DNA from 3 places in the Arthrobacter burdickii genome. Region 1 is predicted to be linked to each of the others. Evidence: riboswitches for the same ligand, from Rfam matches in the RefSeq annotation. Region 1 holds a riboswitch; each other region holds the start of a gene.

Region 1 (5,166 bases):
ACGTCCAGCAGTTCATCAAGGGCATGGTGCTCCTGCTGGCCGTCGGGTTCGACGTGTTCAACAAGCGCCGCGCCTCCAACGCCCTGAAGTAGGGCCGGAGAACGGGAGAAGCCGGAACGGGCGTGATGTCCTGTTCCGGCTTCTCTCGTCTGCGGGCGGCCTTGTTCCTGCTCCGGCGGGGGCGGTGCTCCCTACGAGGTGATCTGCCGCTTCGAGGAGATGATGCCGGTGTTGAAGCCCGCGAGGTTGAGCCCACCGTGGAAGCGGGCGTGCTCGATCTTGATGCAGCGGTCCATCACGACGTTCAGGCCGGCCGCCTCGGCGTCGCGTGCGACGTCCTCGTGCCAGGAGCCCAGCTGCAGCCACAGGGTCTTCGCGCCGACGTCGAGCGTCTCCTGCAGGACGGACGGCAGGTCGTCGTGCTTGCGGAACACGTCGACGACGTCGGGTACTTCGGGGAGGTCCTTGAGGGACGCGTAGGCCGGCTGCCCGAGGATCTCCTTCGCCACCGGGTTCACGAAGTACAGGCGGTAGGGCGAGGACGACTGGAGATAGGTCGCGACGAAGTAGGAGGCCCGCGAGGGCTTGTCCGATGCTCCGACGATCGCCACGGACCGCGCGTTCCTCAGCAGGTTCAGGCGTTCGGGGGCCGACGGCCCTTCCCAGGTCCGTTCCGGTGCGGTATTGCTCATGCTCCCACTCCTACTGCCCGTGTCGTCGAGGGGTCGTCGTCGTTCCCTCCGGCCGCCTCCTGCGGGAGCTCGTCGAATGCATCGTCGGAGGCGTTCACCGCGATCTCGAGCGCCTGGTCGAGGTCCCACAGGATGTCGTCGAGGTCCTCCAGTCCCACCGAGATGCGGACGAGGTCCTCGGGGACGCCCGCGGCGACGAGCTGCTCCGCGGAGAGCTGCTGGTGCGTCGTCGAGCCCGGGTGGATCACGAGGGTGCGGGAATCGCCCACGTTCGCGAGGTGCGAGGCGAGCTGCAGCGACTCGATGAACTTCTGGCCCGCCTTGCGCCCGCCCTTGATGCCGAAGCTGAACACGGATCCGGGGCCCTGCGGCAGGTACGTCCTGGCACGCTCGTGGTGCGGGTGCGTGGGGAGCCCCGCGTAGTTGACGTACTCGACACGGGGGTCGGCCTGCAGCCACTCGGCCACGGCCTGCGCGTTCTCGAGGTGCTCGTCGAGGCGCTGGGCGAGGGTCTCGACGCCCTGCAGGAGCTGGAAGGCCGACATCGGCGACAGCGAGGGCCCGATGTCGCGGAGCTGTTCGGTGCGGAGCTTGGTCAGGAATCCGTACTCGCCGAAGTTCCCCCACCACTGGATGTTCCCGTAGGAGGGGACGGGCTCGGTCATCATGGGGAACTTGCCGTTGCCCCAGTCGAAGCGGCCGCTCTCCACGATCACACCGCCGAGGGTGGTGCCGTGCCCGCCGATGAACTTGGTGGCGGAGTGGATCACGATGTCCGCGCCGTGTTCGATGGGTCGTACCAGGTAGGGCGTGCTGAGGGTGGAGTCGACGATGAACGGCACGCCGGCGTCATGGGCCACCTTGGCCAGGCCCGCGAGGTCCGCGATCTCGCCCGAGGGGTTCGCGATGACCTCGGCGTAGACGGCCTTGGTGTTCTCGCGGATCGCCGCCGCGTAGTCGGCCGGATCCGTTCCCGGGACGAAGGTGGTCTCGATGCCGAAACGGCGCAGCGTGACATCCAGCTGGGTGACCGTCCCGCCGTACAGCTGCGAGGCGGCGACGATGTGGTCGCCTGCCTGGCAGAGCGCCGCGAAGGTGATGAACTCCGCGCTCATGCCCGACGCCGTCGCCACCGCACCGATGCCGCCCTCGAGGGACGCGATGCGCTCCTCGAACGCCGCGACGGTGGGGTTTCCGATGCGCGAGTAGATATTGCCGTACTTCTGCAGGGCGAAGAGGTTGGCGGCGTCGTTCGTGTCCTTGAAGACGAACGACGTCGTCTGGTAGATCGGCACGGCCCGGGCGCCGTGGGTGGCGTCCGGCGTACCGCCGGCGTGGAGCGCCCGCGTACGGAAACCGAAGGAACGTTCTGCCATCAGACACCTGCCTTGCTGGGGACGGCGAGCGTGCCGTCGGGATCGAAGTCCACTCCCGCCCTGCGGGCCGCATCCGCCTCGAGTTCCCGCACGATCGGCAGGATATCGGTGCCGAAGGCGGCCACTTCCTCCTGGAAGTGCAGATAGCAGGTGAGGAAGAGGTTCACGCCGATCTTCTTGTACTCCACGATGCGCTCGGCGATCTGCTCGGGCGTCCCGATGAGTTGGGTCTTGAAGCCGTCGTTGTACTGCACGAGGTCCTCGAAGGTGGAGTCGGCCCACATGCCCTTGCCGTCCTTCGTCGAGGGACCCGCTTCCTGCACGGCGTCGCGGAAGCCCTCCACCGCGGGGCGGTGTGCCTTCTCGACGATCTCGCGCAGGGTGTCGCGCGCCTCCTTCTCGGAGTCGCGGGCGATGACGAACCCGTTGAGGCCGTACTTCGGACGCCGTCCGGCCTGCTCGGCGGACGCCCGGACGCCGGCGATGTTCTCCTTGAACCCCTCGAGGTCCTTGCCGTTGGAGAAGTACCAGTCGGCCACGCGGCCCGCGGTGGCCTGGGCCGCCGTCGAGTTCCCGCCGAAGAAGATCTCGGGGTGGGGACGCCCCGGGACGTCCACGGGCGCCGGGTTCAGGGTGAAGTCCTTGATGTTGTAGTACTTGCCCGCCTGGCTGTAGCCCTCCTCCGTCCAGAGCCCGCGCAGCACGCGGATGAACTCCTCGGTGCGGACGTAGCGCTCGTCGTGCTCGAGCCACTCGAGGCCGAAGTTGGTGAACTCGTCCTTTAGCCAGCCGGAGACGATGTTGACGGCGGCGCGGCCGTTCGAGATGTGGTCCGCGGTGATGATGTACTTCGCGAGCACACCGGGGTGCCACATGCCCGGGTGGACGGCGGCGATCACCTTCAGCTTCTCGGTGGCCGCCAGCAGGGCCAGGGAGAACGACGTCGCCTCGTGCTGCTTGTCCGCGCCGTAGGACGCGGCGTAGCGGGTCTGGGACAGGGCGTACTCGAAGCCGGCGTCCTCCGCGATGCGAGCGAGCTTCTTGTTGTAGTCGAAGTCCCAGCTGGTGCGCTGCTCGATGGTCGAGACCACCAGGCCGCCACTGACGTTGGGGACCCAGTAGGCGAATTTCAGGGGTGTGGAAAGGTCGGCGACGCTCATGGTTTCCTCCATCGGTCTGGCAGTAGCACCCTAATGTCGCCGCGATGGTGCGGGGGCCAGGGTTGCTGCGGCGTCAGTGAGCCAGATCTCTCAGCCGCTCGGGATGGTCAACGTCGAGTGTGACATCGGAGGGCCGCAGAACCAAACAATGTGTCGCCCGGTGGCAGGGATGCATCACCGGGCGTGGGCTCTCATGCCTAGGGTGGAGGAATGGATAGCTGGAAGTCCGCGGAACGCACGCAGGAACGCAAGCTCTGGAACACGCTCTTCTGCGTCGGTGTCGTGCTGACCGTCACCCTGGGGAGCAGCCTCCTGCTGGTCGCGGGCAGTGCCGGGGCGGCGGCCTCCGCCTGGTTCTACGTGCAGCAGTGGGTGCTGCTGGCCCTCAGCGCGGGTGGGACGGTCCTCGCCTTCCGTCGCTGGCGGTCCCTCCGCGCGTAGGATACGGGCCGTTATGCAAATGTGACAAACGCGGGGAGCGCTGGGTATCGTCGAAGCGTGCCTCCGTCCATGGGAGGCCCTCCCGGATGGATTGCCGAGCCCTGCCGCCGAACGGGATACGTTCGTCATCACCGAGGCGGGGACGGGGGAACCACAGTTCCACCGGGACGTGCAGGTCCAGCCTGCGTCCCTGGGGTCAAGTCGCTGCGCAGTTCCGAAACCGATGTGCGCACGGCCGGGTGTCTCCCATCCGAACCCGACAGCTCACCCCGCAGGCATGGGAGAGGTATAGATCCATGTCACGAAAGACTTCCCCGGCACGCCACCGTGCCGACATCGACGGCAACCTCGCGCTGACGGGCCTGTCCCGCGCCGCGAAGGCTTCGGCCACCGCCGTCGGCCGGCCGATCGCCATCGTCGCCGTCACCTCGGGCCTCGCGCTCGGTGCGGTCGGCACCGCCCACGCCGGTGAATACACCGACCAGGGCACGACGCCGGTTCCCGCTGCTGCTGCCGCTGCGTCGGTCGCTCCGGCACCCGCTGCTCCACCCGCCGCATCGGGCACCACCCACACCGTCGTCGCGGGCGACACCCTCAGCGCGATCTCGGCCGCCTACGGCGTGGACCTGACCGCGGTCCTGGCGGCGAACGGCCTCTCGCTCACCTCGGTGATCTTCCCGGGCGACAGCATCGCCATCCCCGCCGGAGCCGGATCGCAGGCCCCGGCGCAGACCGCCGTTCCCGTCGTGTCCGTTCCCGTGGCCACCGCTCCCGCAGCGGTGACCCAGCAGGCACCCGCTCTCGCCCCGGCAGCGCCGGTCCAGCAGGCCGCAACCGTCGCGCCGGCCCCGGTCGCTCCCGCTCCCGCTCCCGCATCGAGCGTGTACCTCGCCTCGGCGGACATCGCCCCGATCGCTTCCTCCAGCGGCGTCGCCGGCACCCTCGTGGCATCGGCACAGGCGCAGCTCGCAGCCGGCATGATCCAGGACTGCACCGTCCTGGTGGAGACCGCACTGCGTGCCGCCGGCATCCCCGTCGGCGACCTCGGCCCCTCGCAGTTCTTCCAGTTCGGCACCACCGTGGCGACCCCGGCCCCCGGCGACATCGTCATCACGGCCGGCCACGTGGCGATCTACGTCGGCGGTGGCCAGGTCATCAGCAGCGGCATGAACGGCTCGAACCTCACCATGCAGCACCCTCTCTCGGACCTCCCGGGAGCATCCTTCGTTCGGGTAGCGGGCTAGTACCGGGACGGACCCCACACGGGAAGCGGCAGGTGCTTGGACGGGGCGCCTGCCGCTTCCTCCTTTTAACGCGGGTCAGTTTCTAGGCGGGTCAGTTCCTGCCGGCCAGGACGTCCTGGATGCCGGGGATGCAGCCCTCGTTCTGCAGCGAGGTGGTGTCACCGAGCGGCGAGCCCTCGTAGAGCTGCGTCAGCAGGCGCCGCATGATCTTCCCGGACCTCGTCTTGGGCACATCGGGAACGACGACGACGGC
Region 2 (5,166 bases), 2.4 Mb from region 1:
CGCGAGACGACTACCAGGGGACCCAGGACCAGCAGGGTGATGCAGCCGAGAATGATGCCCAGGGCCGGGTAGCCCAGAGCCGAGGAGACCGCGGTGCCGAAGAGGGGTGCGAAGGAGGAACCGACCAGGTAGACCCCGAGGATGGGAGCCGACCAGCGGCCTGTTGGATCCAGCGCGGCGGCGATAGCGATGACATAGAGGAACGCCACCATGTAGACGGTGTTCCAGATGATGATCACCACCAGGTACAGCTGGGGATCGGTGATGAATCCGGACGCGATCTTCAGCGCCGCACCGATGAGGAGAGCTACTGCGAGCGGGACCGTCCGCCCGAGTCGTTTGCCTGCAACTCCCACCAGTGCGGAAGCCAGGAGCCCACCCAGGGTCGAAAGGCTCAGTACCAGGCCCATTCCTGCTTCATCGAGCCCGGCTTGCTCTGCCCCCATCACTGCTGCGACGGCCCAGAGCGAGTCCTCGCCCAGTGCCCACATAGCGAAACAGGCAAGGAGCACGACGCCGGCGATGGTCACGCTTCGTGGGCTGTCGACGGGAGACGCCGAGCGGCCGATGCTGCCGTGCGGTGTGGCGGCCGGACGATCCGGCAGCCACCCCGTGGTCACGAGCGCCGCAAGCGCCAGGCATGCCAGGATGCCGAAAGCGCTCGCCATGCCCAGGCCGACGACGGGGATGATGAACAGCACGACGGCGACAATGGCCCTGTTGGCGAATCCGCTGATACCCGATGCACGGTCAGGATCACGCAACGCAGCAAGGGCGGCTCCGCCTGCAGCGACTGCGCCGCCACCGCCGATGCCGCCGACGATGATCCCGGCCGCGGCGATCGTAGGCTCGGCGACCAGGGCGGCCGCACCGAACCCCAGGGCCGTGAGTGCCAGACCCGCCCGCGCGACTACATAGCGGCCGCCGAGGGCGGTCCAACGGGAGGTAGCCAGGCAGGCAAGGGCGGACAGGAGCAGGCAGGCCGTCATGAGTGTGCCCGCTCCGGTCGGGGTGAACCCCAGGTCGGCCAGCGCGACGATCATGACGGGGACCAGATTCGCGGTCATGAATCCTACGACCGTGATCCCGAAGGTGGAGATGGCCCGGGAGGCCGTCAGTGGAACCCTGACGGTGGCGTCGGGTTGTGCAGGCGTTCTTCCCACGGCGTGCTCCATTCATTGAGAGTGTGATGGCCGCCACTCCAAATGAACGGCGTTCATTTAGTATCGGGGCGAGGGGCCCCCCGAGCAATAGTTTTTGAAAGCCTTTCAGTTAACTTTGTGTTTCACCCGTGTTGCGATGCCGGCGATCAGTGCCTCGAGGCCGAACTCGAAGGCGCGCTCGACCCGCTCCGGCGCCGACGGGCTGGATCGGACCGCCCTCGTCAGGGCCGGGTACTTCTCGGGTTCCGGCCCCCAGACCTCCTCGGGGGCAGTGAAGTCGAGTGCCGCACCCAGGGCGAAGTAGTCGACCAGCGAGAGGGCCGGAGCGACGTCGGCGGCGTCGAGGCCGGACCGTTCCAGGGCGAGCGTCAGATCCTCGTACATGGCGATCACCTCGGCCGCCCTCACCGTTTGGGTCACCAGCAGGGGTACCAGTCTGGGGTGCGGAGCGAAGCAGTCGCGATACCCGCGGATGAGCATGCGCAGCGCCTCGTCCCACGGGGCGTCAGTGGTCGACGGCGTGGGATTCGAGGTGAAGAGGTGGGCGCGGAGGAGTTCCACGATGTGTTCGCGGCTGGAGATCCGGTTGTAGAGCGAGGACTGACTGACGCCGAGCTCGCGGGCGATCCTGGGGAAGCTGAAGTCGCCCGTCTCGTCGACGAGCTTCAGTGCTGCCTCGACGATCAGTTCGACGGACAGGAGGGTGGATCGGGGGCGCGGCATTGACGGTCTCCTTTTAGGCCCAAAGTAGCAGCCGGACAACCGGCGGCAGAGCGGTCGCGCCTGGAACGGCCGCAGGGGCAACCGCACCGCATGCGGAAGTCCATGGCTGCGCACACTCACCGGACAGCCGTCGCGCGGCTACGCTCTCGCCATGGACCAACAGCTGCACTTCATCACCGTCGCCACGCGGGACCTCGATGCGGGACGGTCGTTCTACCGGACGCTGGGCTGGACGCCGGCACTGGATGTTCCGGGCGAGATCATCTTCTACCAGGTGGCACCCGGCCTGCTGCTGGGGCTGTTCCTCGATGACAAGTTCGCCCAGGACGCCGGACTCGATGCCAGACCCGCGCCGTCCGGGGTGACGCTGTCCCACAACGTCGGCAGTCCTGCCGACGTTGACCAGCTCGTCTCGGCGATGGCGGCTGCGGGCGCGACCATCTTGCAGGAGCCCCGGGACGGCGCTTTCGGGGGCATCTTCCACGCACTCGTGCGCGATCCGAACGGCATCGTCTGGGAGATCGCCCACAATCCGGGCTGGCATATCGGTGAGGACGGCACGGTGGACATCGGCTGACGCGGAGTTCACGGCATGGAACGGCCGCTCCGACGACGGGTCACATCGCTTCTCATTGGTCCCACCGCTCCGTTCTCCGCCTATAGTCGTTCCAGCTTCAAGAGATGCGGTCGCAAAGCTCCGACTGGACCGCGCACCAACCCCATGTTCCTGGGTGGTTCGGATGACGAAGCGGCCTTCGCCTCGGCATGACAGTGCTGGTCCGGCGTGGGCAAGAGCACGTCGAAAGGCTTATCCCGTGAGCTGTACCGCCCACCGCACCGTTCCCTAGCAGGCACCTGCCGGACGACGCCGATCCTGCTGTCGCTGTCCGGTCCTCTTCCGCACCGTGTGCCGGCCGTGCCAGGACTCACGCAACGACGTACTGGTCATGAGGCGTCCGGCTCCACGGTCGGCGACGCTTTCGACGCGCACAGGCGCCAGGACATTCTGTGCTTCCTACTCCCCGGTTTTCCCGCCTTCCGAAAGGACCAGGTCCACGCATGACACGTCAGATCGCCTTCAACCTCTTCGAGATGAACTGCGTGGGCCACATCTCCCACGGCCTCTGGGTCCACCCCGAGAACAACCGGCACCGCTTCAACGATCTCGACTTCTGGACGGAGACTGCGAGGATGCTCGAGGCAGGGCTCTTCGACAGCGTGTTCCTCGCCGACGTGATCGGCACCTACGACGGCTACCGCAACGGCCCCGAGACGGCCCTCCGGGAAGCCGTCCAGATCCCGAGCAACGACCCCCTGCTGGTCATCCCGGCGATGGCTGCGGTCACCAGGCATCTCGGCTTCGCCGCAACCTTCTCCACCACCTACGAGCCGCCGTTCGCCTTCGCCCGCAGGGCCTCGACGCTGGACCACCTCACCAAGGGCCGGTTCGGCTGGAACATCGTCACGTCGTACCTCCCCAACGCGGCCCGCAACTTCGGACTGGCCGACGAAGTGGAGCACGACCAGCGCTACGCCATCGCCGACGAGTACCTCGATGTGCTGTACAAGCTGTGGGAAGGGTCCTGGGACGACGACGCGGTGATCGAGGACCGTGATCGGCGGGTCTATACCGACCCGTCCAAGGTCCGCTACATCAACCACCGTGGCCCGAACTTCTCCGTCGCCGGTCCCCACCTCAGCGCACCGTCCCTCCAGCGCACGCCGGTCCTGTTCCAGGCCGGCAGTTCGACGGCGGGGAAGGCGTTCGCGGCCAAGCACGCCGAGGGCGTCTTCGTCGGCGGACGCGACGCGGCGGCGTACCGCGAGAACGTCCAGGACCTGCGCAGGCTGGCAGTCCAGAACGGCCGGGAAGCCGGCCACATCAAGGCTTTCGCCGGGGCCGTCGTCATCGTCGGCAGGACCCACAAGGAGGCACAGCGCAAGGCGGAGGAGTACCGGCGACTCTCCAGTGCCGAGGGCTACCTCGCGCACGCCGGTGGTGACGGCATCGACCTCGCTGCCTACCGGCCGGACGAGGTCATCGACGACATCCTCGCGCGGGAAGACCGCCCCGGCTGGGACAAGCAGCCCAGCAACCGGCACCATCGGCCGGGGACGACGGTCGGGCAGGCACTGGAAAGCATCACGAGGTTCGACCGCGGTCCCTTCGTCGCCATCGGCACTCCCGGCGAGGTCGCCGACGAGATCGAGCGGTGGGTCGAGGGCACGGACCTCGACGGATTCAACCTACGGCAGTTCCTCACGCCCGGCACCGCCGAGGACTTCATCGAACTCGTCATCCCCGAACTCCAGCGACGAGGCCTGTACCGGACGTCCTATGAGGAGTCGACCCTCCGCGAGCGCCTGTTCGGCCCGGGGAACACGAGGCTGTTCGACCAGCACCCCGGTGCGCGGTACCGCAACGGCGCCCACCTCGGTCCGGGGGCCGGCACCCTCGATGCCAGCGGCGTCGAGCCCGCGACCCCCTCCTTCGCCTAGGTGGAATGTCCACCCCGACGACCTGTCCGAGACACCTCCGGCCGTTTCCGTCCTCGGGAGGACTGTCGGCCGGAGTGAACCGGTGCCGGGGGCTATCGAGGCGAACTGGAGTGCTACGACCGGATACCGTGGGGGCATGACGCCCGGCTTCCGGTACGACGTGGAGATCCTGCACCTGCTCGTGTCGGGGGCGCACGCCTACTTCGGTCGGGCGCGGGATGGTGCGGCGGACGTCGTGACCACGGACGCCGACAGCGTCGAGGTCGTCGCGGGCAAGGGAATCGTGGGAGACCGCTTCTTCGGCAAGGCGGCCCACATGGATGCCGCGGTGACCCTGTTCGCCATCGAGTCGCTTGAGGCGATAGCGACAGAGCTCGGCGCCGATCCCTTCGATCCCCTGCTGCCCCGCCGCAATCTGGTCCTGCGCGGCGCAGAGCTTCCGCCCCTCATCGGGCAGGACTTCGTCCTGGAGACACGGACGGGGAGCGTGGGATTCCACGGAGGCCGGCACGCGCACCCCTGCGCCTGGATGGATAGGATGCTCGCGCCCGGCGCCCATAAGGCGATGCGGGGCAGGGGCGGGCTGCGCTGCCGCCCACTCGACAGCGGGACCCTCTCCCGCGGACCGGCGGTCCTGGTCAGCCCTGTCCCCTTGGACCCCGCGCAGGCCGGCAGCGCCTCCGTGCTGAGGCCGAGCCGGCTCCCCTGACCCGACCGGGGGCGCACGTGGCGATGGGACGGCTAGCCCGGAAAACGGATGTCCGCCGTCGCGCCGACACCG
Region 3 (5,166 bases), 720 kb from region 1:
GACGCAGGTCGCCGCGTACTTCCAGGAGAACCCCGGAGCCGTGCGGCTCGCGAGCATGATGCAGTTCGGATCAGCTGTGCCGCTGGGCATCTACGCGGCCACCGTCTACGCCCGGCAGCTGCGCCTCGGCGTCCGGGTCGCCGGACCGGGCATAGGACTGTTCGGCGGCATCACGGCAGCTGGTTTCCTCATGCTCTCGGCGTTCGTGAGCTGGGTGCTCAGCCGCCCGGAGATCACCACCGATGTCCCCCTCACCCATGCGCTGTCGTTGCTCGCATTCATCGCCGGCGGGGTGGGATACGTGGTCGGCCTGGGGCTCCTCGTCGCAGGCATCGCCGTCCCGGCGCTCGTCCTCGGGCTCCTGCCGCGGTGGCTCGCATGGGCGGGCCTCGTGATCGCTGCGCTGTCCGAACTGAGCTTCCTCTCGATGACCATCGAGCCGGTCCAGTTCCTGCTTCCCATCGGGCGGTTCGGCGGGCTCCTCTGGCTGGTAGCGGCCGGCTTCCTCCTGCCGCTCGGCAGGTCAGCCGCCAACCGCGCACGATGAACAACGCGGAAGGCCCGCCCGGATGACCGAGCGGGCCGGCGGATGGTCGCGCCATCCAGCGTCGGTCATCCGGCGTCGGCCGTTCGAGGCCGGATCCGAACGGGCTAGCGGCGGAGGACCTTGCGTGCCAGGACGTTGCCGAGCAGCTGGACGGCCTGGACGAGCAGGATGATCACGATGACCGCCGCCCAGGTGACGACGGGGTTGAACTGCCGGTAGCCGTACTGGATCGCGAAGTTACCGAGGCCGCCGCCGCCGACGTATCCGGCCACGGCCGACATGTCGACGAGGGCTACGAAGATGAAGGTGAATCCGAGGATCAGTGGGCCGAGAGCCTCGGGGATGAGGATCGTCAGGATGATGCGCAGTCGTCCTGCGCCGACCGAGCGCGCAGCCTCGATGACCCCGGGCTGGACGGTCAGCAGGTTCTGCTCGACGATGCGGCTGATGCCGAATGCTGCCGCGAGGGACAGGGTGAAGATGATGGCACTGTTGCCGATGCCGGTTCCCGTGACGGCGCGGGCGAGGGGTTGAGCTGCGGCGAGGAAGATGATGAACGGGATCGGCCGGAAGATGTTCACGATGATGTTCAGGGTGCCGAACACGGCCCGGTTGCCGAGGATGCTGCCGGCCCGGGTGGTGTAGAGACCGATGCCCAGCAGGAGCCCTCCGAGGCCTCCGAAGAGGAGACTGAGGCCCACGATGTACAGGGTCTCGTAGGTGGCTTCCCACAGCTGGGGTGTCAGGGGAATGAGGTCTTCCATCAGGCGAGTTCCTTCACGGTGATACGGCCGGCCATGTGGTGCAGGGTCGTGTCGATGACGCTGTCCGCCCCGGTGAGCGCGAGGGTGAGGTGCCCGAAGGCGCGGCCCCGGATGTCGTTGATGCCGCCGTAGATCAGTTCGAACTCGATGCCGGCAGCGGCCAGTTCGAGGAACACGGATGCCTGCGACGAGTCGCCGTCGCGGAAGGAGAAGGTGACGATCCGTCCTCGGTGCCTCTCCCGCAGTGCTGCCAGTTCATCAGGTGCGGGGATGCCGCGGACCACGGTGGAGACGAACCGTTGCGACGATGCTTCACGGGGGTTGGAGAACACGTCGAAGACATCGCCCTGCTCCACGATCCGTCCGCTGTCCATGACGGCCACCTTGGTCGCAAGCGTCTGGATGACGTCCATCTCATGCGTGATCACCACGATGGTGATGCCGAGTTCCTCATTGACCCGGCGCAGGAGGCGGAGTACTTCGTGGGTGGTCTCGGGATCGAGTGCCGAGGTGGCCTCGTCCGCGAGGAGGATCTTGGGTGAGGTCGCCAGGGCGCGGGCGATGCCGACGCGTTGCTTCTGGCCGCCGGAGAGCTGTTCCGGGTAGTTCGATGCCTTGTCCGCGAGTCCCACGAAGTCGAGGAGTTCGGTCACGCGGGCCTGGATCTCGTCCCTGGTCCTGCCCGCGACCCGCAGGGGGTAGGCCACGTTGTTCCAGACCGTCTTGGCGCTGAAGAGGTTGAACTGCTGGAAGATCATGCCGATGTCCAGGCGCAGTGTGCGCAGCTGGCGGTCCGGGACGTTCGTGACTTGGTGCCCGTCGACGATGATGTCGCCGCTGGTCGCCTTCTCGAGGGCGTTGATCAGACGGACGAGGGTACTCTTCCCTGCCCCCGAGTAACCGATGATGCCGTAGATCTCCCCCGCCTCGATGTCGAGGCTGACGTTGTCGATGGCATGGACGAGCGGTTCGCCGCGGCGTCCCGGGGGGAAGCTCTTCGTGACGTTCCGCAGTGAGATGAGTGGCATCGTGTTCCTAGCTGAGGGATGCGTGTGGCCGGCCAGGATCACCGGTCGGCCACACGCGGAAGAGAAGGCTGATCAGCCCTGGGCGCGGGTGTCTTCCTCGACGGTGTCGAGGGACGTCTTCAGCTCCTCCACAGGCACCTTCAGGAACTCGGCGGTTCCGCCCGAGGTCTCCTGCACGGCGTCGAGGACTTCCTGGTTCTCCTGGTAGATGCTCACCAGCTTCTGATAGGTCTCGTTGTTCTCCTCACCGGCGCGCGAGGCGAAGATGTTGACGTAGGCGGCGGCGGCCGGATCGGTCGGGTCATCCTGGGCGATGGCGTCATCGAAGTTCAGGCCGGCGTCCTGCACGAAGTCGTTGTTGATGATCGCAGCGGCGACGTCCGGAAGGGAGGTCGGCGTCAGTGATGCCTCGAGGGTCGTGACGGTCACCTTGGATGCCGCCTCGTCGACGTCGTCGATGGTGGAGAAGGCGCTGCCGCCGTCCTTGAGGGTGACGAGGCCGGCGGACTGGAGGACGAGCAGGCCGCGCGCGAGGTTGCTCTCGTCGTTCGGCACGGCGACGGTCGACCCCTCGGGGATCTCCTCCACCGACTTGTACTTCGTGGAGTAGAGACCCAGCGGGTAGATGGCGGTCGATCCCACAGGAGTGAGATCCTCGCCGCTGGAGACGTTGTAGCGGGCGAGGTAGACGAGGTGCTGGAACTGGTTGAGGTCCAGCTCGCCTTCCGTGAGCGCAGGGTTGGGCTGCGTGTACTCGGCGAAGTCGACCACCTCGAGGTCGATGCCTTCCTCGGCGGCCGCATCGGTCAACGCGGCCCACTCCGGGTCGCTCGCACCCACGACTCCCAGGCGGACGGTCTCGTTGCCTCCCTCGGAGGCCTCCGAGGAGCCACAGGCAACAGTGAAGGCGAGGAACGGGACGACGGCGACGGCCAGGAGCTTGCGGGAGTTGATCATATTTTGTTTCCTTCGGACGGGTACCGGCTCAGCGGACGGCTCAGCGGCAGGGGAATCGGGACAGAAGCACCCAGCAGTCGCGCAGCAGTACTGACGGACAGCTCAGGCTGCTCGGACGTGGTTCTACTGGACTGACATGCTCGCTCACTGGATGCTGCGGGCGTTCTCCGGCAGGGCCTCGAAGAAGCGCCGCGGGAATCGCCGTACTTGCCGTCCGGAGTATCCCGGCGGCCGAATCTTCACCTGGAGCACCCCACTACGGGAGAGGGTTGCTGTCCAACCGGCCAGGGCCCATGGCTGGAACTCTTGATTCTTCTGGGAACGCTAGGCGACAGCATCGAACACGGTCAAAACGACCGTGACCCGGTGCGTCATATTCGACGACCCGCGTCGGCGGAGGGCGCATGACGCGTCGCCCCGGCGAAGGCCGTCAGGCCGGGCTCGACCCGAACCAGACCCGCACGGTGAGCCCGCCCCCGGGAGTCTGGTCGAAGCCCAGGCGCCCGCCGTGCGCCTGCGCGATGCGCACGCACGTCGCCAGTCCTATCCCGGTACCGGACGGATCGCCCTCCCGTCCGAGCCGCACCAGCGGCTCGAGCACGCGGTCGTACTCCTCGGGCGGGATGCCCTTCCCGTTATCGGCGACGTCGAGGCGCCAGAACTCCGCAATGCCGGTGCCCGTGATGTGCACTTCCGACGGGACACCCGGACGCGCATAGGCCACGGCGTTGGCCACCAGGTTCTGGATGAGGACCCGGAGCTGCTCGCGGTCGGCGTGACCGTGGAAGTCCCCGACCGTGATCTCCACGCCGTCGACGTGGTGCCCCAGATCGTCGACGGCGGCCGCGACGGCTTCGGCGAGGGAGACGGTCTCGAGGTGCGCCGTGCCGCCCACGCGCGAGTAGCCGAGCAGGTTCTCGACCATGGAGGACATCCGGAGGGCGCTCGCGCCGATGCGCTTGAAGTACGTGCCCGCCGGGCCTTCCTGGAGCGCCGGCTCATCCTCGGCGAGCTCCGCGAGGCCGACGACGTTGGTCAGCGGTCCCCGCAGGTCATGGCTGATCCGGCCGGCGAATTCGCCCAGCAGTTCGTTGCTGCGCTGCAGCTCGGACACCGTGGCATCCAGCTGACGTGTGCGCAGCTGGAGGTCGAGGACGTCGACGACCTGCGCGGCCAGCGTCTCGAGCCCCGCGGCCTGCTGGTCGGTCAGGTTCCCGGGCTTCTCGTCGAAGATGCAGAGGGTGCCGAGCGGTACGCCGTCCTGCGTCAGGAGCGGGGTGGTGGCATAGAACCGGACGGCACCGAAGCGGCCGTCGACGAAGGGATTCGACCGGAAGCGGGGGTCCTCGGTGCAGTCCGCGACCACCACGGTGTGGCCGTACTTGAAGACCTGCCCGCACAGCGAATCCTCCCGGGCGCACATGAGGGGTTCGAGTCCCTTGGCGGCGATCTGGTGGAACTCGTCCTCCGTGATCACGTTGATGGCGCCGTACCGGGCGTTGCAGAGCTGGACGGCCAGGGCCACGAGGTTCTGCAGGGCGGCGGGGGCGTTCGCGGGAGCGGCAGGCCGCGGCATGGACCCGACGGGGGACGCTTCGCCCAGGGCCATGCCCAGCCCGTACTGCGAGAGCAGATCAGTGTGCTCCGAGCCCCGCGCCGTCCGTCGTCCGGATGCCTGATCAGTCATGACTCCACGTCCTCCCAGTAGCCGCGTGCAGGAATCTGCCTCCTAGGGTAGACCCCGGGCCCACGCGCACAGCGAACACCGGGCCCGCCCGCGAGGTGCCGCTCCGGGATCGGGGACAATGGAGGAGTGGTCCTGTTAACCGAATCCCCCGTCCTCGACGCCGACGCCGTCCGCCGCGAGGCC

Evidence for each region. Region 1 has a riboswitch for S-adenosylmethionine ahead of sfnG (dimethylsulfone monooxygenase SfnG). Riboswitches for the same ligand answer to the same signal wherever they lie in the genome.
Region 2: it holds a riboswitch for S-adenosylmethionine, as region 1 does, so the genes downstream of both, P5G52_RS11710 (LLM class flavin-dependent oxidoreductase) here and sfnG (dimethylsulfone monooxygenase SfnG) in region 1, are expected to answer to the same signal.
Region 3: it holds a riboswitch for S-adenosylmethionine, as region 1 does, so the genes downstream of both, P5G52_RS04010 (MetQ/NlpA family ABC transporter substrate-binding protein) here and sfnG (dimethylsulfone monooxygenase SfnG) in region 1, are expected to answer to the same signal.

The regions. Positions count from the first base shown of each region.
Region 1 covers NZ_JAROCG010000001.1:140,467-145,632, reverse strand. Annotated here, with positions in the region: gene mmsB (multiple monosaccharide ABC transporter permease) at 1-92, shown strand, start outside; gene P5G52_RS00615 (CoA-binding protein) at 192-692, opposite strand; gene P5G52_RS00610 (O-acetylhomoserine aminocarboxypropyltransferase/cysteine synthase family protein) at 689-2,068, opposite strand; gene sfnG (dimethylsulfone monooxygenase SfnG) at 2,068-3,240, opposite strand; SAM riboswitch class I at 3,234-3,338, opposite strand; gene P5G52_RS00600 (hypothetical protein) at 3,439-3,669, shown strand; cyclic di-AMP (ydaO/yuaA leader) riboswitch at 3,789-3,962, shown strand; gene P5G52_RS00595 (C40 family peptidase) at 3,966-4,913, shown strand; gene acs (acetate--CoA ligase) at 5,005-5,166, opposite strand, start outside.
Region 2 covers NZ_JAROCG010000001.1:2,493,192-2,498,357, reverse strand. Annotated here, with positions in the region: gene P5G52_RS11725 (MFS transporter) at 1-1,175, opposite strand, end outside; gene P5G52_RS11720 (TetR/AcrR family transcriptional regulator) at 1,269-1,886, opposite strand; gene P5G52_RS11715 (VOC family protein) at 2,038-2,463, shown strand; SAM riboswitch class IV at 2,559-2,687, shown strand; gene P5G52_RS11710 (LLM class flavin-dependent oxidoreductase) at 2,946-4,385, shown strand; gene P5G52_RS11705 (MOSC domain-containing protein) at 4,522-5,094, shown strand; gene P5G52_RS11700 (cysteine hydrolase family protein) at 5,127-5,166, opposite strand, start outside.
Region 3 covers NZ_JAROCG010000001.1:863,238-868,403, reverse strand. Annotated here, with positions in the region: gene P5G52_RS04025 (hypothetical protein) at 1-547, shown strand, start outside; gene P5G52_RS04020 (methionine ABC transporter permease) at 652-1,311, opposite strand; gene P5G52_RS04015 (methionine ABC transporter ATP-binding protein) at 1,311-2,339, opposite strand; gene P5G52_RS04010 (MetQ/NlpA family ABC transporter substrate-binding protein) at 2,412-3,296, opposite strand; SAM riboswitch class IV at 3,495-3,608, opposite strand; gene P5G52_RS04005 (GAF domain-containing sensor histidine kinase) at 3,727-4,983, opposite strand; gene P5G52_RS04000 (peptide chain release factor 3) at 5,110-5,166, shown strand, end outside.